2 regions of the Pseudoalteromonas sp. SG43-3 genome follow, and region 1 is predicted to be linked to the other one. Evidence: predicted binding sites of a transcription regulator. Region 1 holds the regulator's gene; the other holds the start of a gene.

The links. Region 1 encodes sigma-54, which starts transcription at its own class of promoters, with help from an activator protein. Its sites were predicted from a motif close to GTTGGCACGNNNNTNGNNT; they were not measured.
Region 2: a site for sigma-54 is predicted at 1,247-1,265, ahead of H5157_RS07875 (flagellar basal body rod protein FlgF). Genes of this name have one in related genera too.

What each region holds. Positions count from the first base shown of each region.
Region 1 is NZ_JACJFC010000001.1:68,514-71,706, reverse strand. It holds gene lptB (LPS export ABC transporter ATP-binding protein) at 1-500, shown strand, start outside; gene H5157_RS00355 (RNA polymerase factor sigma-54) at 570-2,069, shown strand; gene hpf (ribosome hibernation promoting factor) at 2,096-2,383, shown strand; gene ptsN (PTS IIA-like nitrogen regulatory protein PtsN) at 2,388-2,840, shown strand; gene rapZ (RNase adapter RapZ) at 2,859-3,193, shown strand, end outside.
Region 2 is NZ_JACJFC010000007.1:11,434-14,626, forward strand. It holds gene flgE (flagellar hook protein FlgE) at 1-1,144, shown strand, start outside; gene H5157_RS07875 (flagellar basal body rod protein FlgF) at 1,302-2,045, shown strand; gene flgG (flagellar basal-body rod protein FlgG) at 2,067-2,855, shown strand; gene flgH (flagellar basal body L-ring protein FlgH) at 2,872-3,193, shown strand, end outside.

The sequences.
Region 1 (3,193 bases):
CTAGATTAGGCATAGGCTACTTACCACAAGAGTCATCGATTTTTAGAAAGCTGACTGTTTATCAAAACTTAATGGCCATTTTAGAAACGCGCAAAGAACTAAATAAACAAGCCAGAGAAGACACGCTCAATAACTTATTAGATGAATTTAGCATACAACACATTCGTGATAGCCAAGGTATGGCATTATCGGGGGGAGAACGTCGTCGTGTAGAAATAGCACGAGCGCTGGCAGCAGATCCTAAATTTATATTACTGGATGAACCGTTTGCCGGTGTTGACCCTATTTCGGTATTAGATATAAAGAAAATAATAGAACATCTTAAAAATCGTGGGATTGGTGTATTAATTACCGACCATAACGTAAGAGAGACCCTTGATGTTTGTGAAAAAGCCTACATTGTTTCTCATGGGGAGCTGATTGCATCAGGTACTCCAGAACACGTATTAAATGATAAAACAGTACGCGATGTTTACTTAGGCGAGCAATTTAGGCTGTAACATTTACGCCATGTCTTTAAGCATCTGCTAGTATTAATTATAACAACATAAAAGGATTGTTAGAGATACATGAGGCAATCACTACAGCTGCGCATGGGCCAGCAACTTACAATGACTCCACAGTTGCAACAAGCTATTCGTTTGTTGCAACTCAGTACATTGGATCTCCAGCAAGAAATACAAGAAGCTCTCGACAGTAATCCACTATTAGAGGTTGAAGAGGCAGACTATTCCGAAGACGCTGCTGGTAAAAACGAGCAAAAAGCTGATACCGATGACATAACTGTTAGCGCATCTGCTGATGATGCTCCGAGCGAATACGAACAAGATACTGGTGAAGCACTTGCAAAAGACACGCTAAGTGACGACATGGCTATGGATGTCAGTTGGGATGAGTACATGAGTGCCGCTCCTGCAGCCTCATCAGGTCCAATGCCTGAAGACGAATCAATATACCAAGGCGCCTCTACTGAAACGCTGCATGAGTATTTAATGTGGCAATTACAACTAACGCCATTTAGCCCTACAGACGAAGCTATTGCTATTGCTATTGTAGAAGCTGTCGATGATTCAGGTATTTTAACACTAAGCTGCGAAGAGATTTTAGAAAGCTTTAATCAAGAAAACGAAGATGATAACGAAGTCGAACTTGATGAAATTGAAGCGGTATTAAAACGCATCCAACTGTTTGATCCTGTTGGTATTGCTGCACGTAGTTTACAAGAGTGTTTGTGTATTCAGCTTAATCAATTTGATAAAGAAACACCTTATATTAATGAAACGAAAATGATTTTAACCGAGCATATTGATCTATTAGCAGCTCGCGACTATCGTACATTAATGAAAAAAACTAAGCTCAAAGAAGAAGAGCTTAAAGAAGTAATGACACTAATACATACTCTCAACCCAAAACCTGCAGATACTATTGTAAGGGAAGAATCTGAGTATGTTATTCCTGATGTGTCAGTTAAAAAAATTAAAGGCCGCTGGGTTGTCGAATTAAACCCAGATAGCATGCCTAAAATTCGTGTTAATAGCCAATACGCAGCAATGTCTCGCACTGTAAAATCAAGTGGCGACAGCCAGTTTATTCGCTCACATTTACAAGAAGCTAAATGGTTTATTAAAAGCTTAGAAAGTAGAAACGACACGCTATTAAAAGTTACTAATTGTATTGTTAAGCAACAACAAGGCTTTTTTGAACATGGCCCTGAAGCCATGAAACCAATGGTTTTAAATGATGTTGCTGAAATGGTAGAAATGCACGAATCGACAATTTCTCGCGTAACTACTCAAAAGTACATGCATACACCCCGTGGTATATTTGAGCTTAAATATTTTTTCTCAAGCCATGTAAGTACTGAAAACGGTGGTGAATGTTCATCTACAGCAATACGTGCGCTTATCCGAAAATTAATCGCAGCAGAAAACTCAGCAAAACCATTGAGTGATAGCAAAATAGCGGATATATTGGCTGAGCAAGGAATTAAAGTAGCGAGACGTACAATCGCAAAATACCGCGAATCTCTTGCTATTCCACCGTCAAATCAGCGTAAAAGTCTGATTTAAGACGCTAAACTAAGAGGGTAATGCTTATGCAACTAAACTTAACTGGTCGTCACGTAGAATTAACCGATTCACTAAGAGACTATATTAATACTAAATTTGCGAAGCTTGAAAGACACTCTGATCATATTAATAATGTTCATGTCATTCTCGATGTAGAAAAATTAAATCAAAAAGCAGAAGCCACAATACACGTAAGCGGTGCTGAGCTATTTGCCTCTACAGAACATCAAGATATGTATGCCGCTATTGACTCGTTGATCGACAAGCTCGATCGCCAAGTAATCAAACACAAAGAGAAGCTTGCTCGACACTAATATGATGAAATTAAGTTCACTTATATGCCAGGACTGCAGCAAAGCTGCGGTCCTTTTTAATAGCAAAAAAAGAATTTTAGAGTTCATTAGCGAACTTGCTCACGACAAACTTCCGTATTTACCGCAACAAGATATTCTTAATGCTTTAATGAGCAGAGAGAAATTAGGTAGTACAGGTATAGGACGTGGCATTGCTATTCCTCATGGAAGAATGAGCGGTGCAGAAGAGCCTTTGGCTTTAGTGCTCGTTAGCGAAACTCCAATAAACTTTGATGCAATCGATAATCGCCCTGTTGATATTTTTGTCGCACTCATCGTACCAGATGGCGATAACCAGCAGCACTTAAAGACTCTAGCAACCATTGCTGATAAACTAAACAACAAAGATTTTTGTAAACAGTTACGCAGTGCAAAATCTGATACTGAGCTTTACCAAGTTATTGTCGATCAATCATAGTTTTATAAAGGGTGTTAAATGGAGTTAATTATCATAAGCGGCCGTTCTGGTTCTGGAAAGTCGGTTGCTTTGCGCGTTGTAGAAGATTTAGGTTATTATTGCGTAGATAATATTCCAGTAAACCTACTACCTTCATTAGTTCGCAGTGTGTCTGATAGCTACGATAAAATTGCTGTTAGCATAGATGTGCGCAACATACCTAAAGAACAAGATGAATTTAACGATATTCTTGAATACTTACCAGGCTTTGCAAACCCTACGTTATTTTATTTAGATAGTGACGATCAGACATTGATCAAACGCTTTTCTGAAACACGCAGATTACACCCACTATCAATAGACTCGTTGCCTCT
Region 2 (3,193 bases), on a different contig from region 1:
AAATAACTCACTTGATTTAGCAATCACTGGTGAAGGTTATTTTGCGATGACAGACGATTTATCTTCGCAAGATTTAACATATACACGTGCGGGTGCATTTAAGCTTAACCAAGATAACTTTATGGTTGACGCAAAAGGTAACTTTTTACAAGCATTCCCTGTTGACTCATCTACAGGTGATACAACGTCGGTAAGTTTGAGCACAACTGATCCAATTCAAATCCCTGATTCGTCTGGTTCACCTCGCGCAACAGAAAATGTATTTTTGTCGTTTAACTTAGATGCAACAGCAGATGCTCCGGGTATTGCTTTTGACCCAACATCTAGTGGTACTTATAACTCATCTACGTCAACAACGGTATATGATTCACTAGGTGAACCACACATTTTACAATACTTTTTTGCTAAAGAAGATGATGCCGCAGCAGGTGGTACAGATAACAGTTGGGAAGTATACGCAACACTCGATGGCAAAGTAGTTGATGCCACAACTGGTGGAGAACAAACAACGACACCTTATACACCACTGACCACCCTAGGTTTTAACTCAAGTGGTTTACCATCAACAACAGGCGGTGTAGCAAATACAAATACAACTACTTTTGATGAAATACTACTACCAGCGGGTTCTGGTACTGGCTTATCAACATTACTAGACAATGGTGCAACTTTCCCAGGTACTGGTATTGAGCTTAACTGGCGCGATGAAAACAACACAGCTGGACGTATCCCAACTCAGTATTCAAGTGGTTTTGAAGTAAAAGCACTCGATCAAGATGGCTCAACAGTAGGTCGTTTAGCCGGAATTGATATAGGAACAGACGGTAAAATTGTCGCTTCTTACAGTAATGGTGACTCAACATTCCTAGGCCAAGTGGCTATGGTACGTTTTCCAAATTCACAAGGGTTATCACAAGTGGGTGATACAAGCTGGAAGCAAAGTATTGATTCAGGTGAACCTGTAGCGGGTGAAGCCGGTTCGGGTACGTTTGGTGGAATTAACTCATCAGCGCTTGAGCAATCAAATACTAATCTTACAAACGAGCTTGTAGACTTAATTACTGCACAGCGTAATTACCAAGCAAACTCACGTGCGCTTGAAGTTAACTCAACTATTCAGCAAAGTATTTTGCAGATTCGATAAGCTAAACCCCATTAAATATATTAGGCTGCATTTTTGCAGCCTTTTTTATAAGTCCTCTTTGTAAGCCCTTCTAAATACCTCTCAATGTTGCGTCAAATTTAATCTGGCACCTATTTTGCATTTATAAGTTCAGAGATTTTTTATGTGAGTCGATACTATGGACAAAATGGTCTACATTGCGGCCTCTGGCGCTAAGCAAAGCCTACAAGGGCTTGCGCTTAAAGCCAATAATTTGGCGAATGCAAATACAACAGGATTTAAAGCTGACTTTGCCCAGGCGCGTTCTATGCAAGCGTTTGGCGAAGGTTTGCCTACACGTGTATTTTCAATGCAAGAGCGTCCGGGTTCAAACATGGTATCGGGTGGCATTGTTCAAACCGGGCGAGACTTAGATATCGCGATGAGCGATAATGCATGGCTTGCTGTGCAAGATGCCTCCGGTAATGAAGCTTACACAAAAGTGGGTACGTTAAACATTACTGCTCAAGGCATGCTCGTAACCAGCCACGGTCGTCAAGTTATTGGCGAAGGGGGACCTGTTATTTTACCCGTCCCAGTCGAAAAAATAGGGTTTAGCCAAGATGGCGCTATTCAAGTTCGACCGCAAGGCGCTCCCGCTAACTTTTTAGAAGAAATAGACACGCTTAGAGTGGTAGAAGCAAATAGCTCCCAGCTCGAAAAAGGTAACGATGGTTTATTCAGACCAAAAGCAAATGTAACAGTAGATACCTCTGCCAATGTAAAAGTTTTAAGTGGTTCGCTTGAAATGTCAAATGTGAACCCTGTTCACGAAATGGTCGACATGATAAGCCACCAGCGCCAATTTGAATTACAAGTGAAATTAATGAAAACAGCTGAAGAAATTGACGAGCGTCAAGATCAGTTATTACGCATAGTTTAACTTTAAAGTGAGGACACGATTATGAATCCAGCATTGTGGATCAGTAAAACTGGGCTAGACGCTCAACAAACCGATATATCGGTTATCTCAAATAATTTAGCGAATGCGAGTACCGTAGGTTACAAAAAAAGCCGCGCTATATTTGAAGATTTACTTTATCAAAATATTAATCAACCAGGTGGTCGTTCATCGCAAGATACCGAAATGCCGTCGGGCTTAATGTTAGGTGCGGGTGCTAAAGTTGTAGCTAACCAAAAAGAGTTTACGCAAGGCAACATGTTGACCACCGAAAACTCACTAGATTGGATGATTTCTGGCGAAGGTTTTTTTGAAGTACTGCAACCAGATGGCAATATTGCTTACTCGCGCAATGGTCAGTTTACTACCGATGGCGATGGACGAATTGTAACATCGGGCGCAGGTTACGTTATTCAGCCAGAAATGAATGTACCTGATGACGCGCAATCAATTACGGTTTCGCAAGACGGCGAAGTATCTGTACGTGTTGCAGGCCAAGCCGATAACGTTGTAATTGGTCAGCTGACTATTAGTGACTTTATTAATCCATCGGGTCTTGAGCCAATTGGTCAAAACCTTTATACCGAAACGGCTGTAAGTGGTGCGCCTGTACAAGGTAATCCTGGTGTTGAAGGGTTAGGTAGTATTATTCAAGGCTCACTCGAAACATCTAACGTAAATGTGACTGAAGAGCTGGTAAATCTAATAGAAACTCAGCGTATTTACGAAATGAACTCAAAAGTAATTTCGGCCGTTGACGAAATGATGAGTTATATCAATCAACAGCTTTAATAGAATAGGGGGAATTATGCGTAATATTATTTTATTTGCAGCGGGCACATTATTTTTAAGTGGCTGTATGTCTACGCAAAATAGTGAGGTAGTGCAGGACGACCCTTACTACGCACCTATGTACCCCGAGCCCATTTTAGAGCCGCTGGTAGCCACAGGTTCATTGTTTAATACTCATACATCAAACGACTTATATTCCGATAAAAAAGCGCTACGTACTGGCGATATAATTACGGTTAAATTGCAAGAGTCTACTCAAGCAACAAAGGCCGCTAAAACAGAAACAGACAAAGAAACTGACGCAAGCTTAGACCCAGTGATTGGCTTAGGTGGTCTAC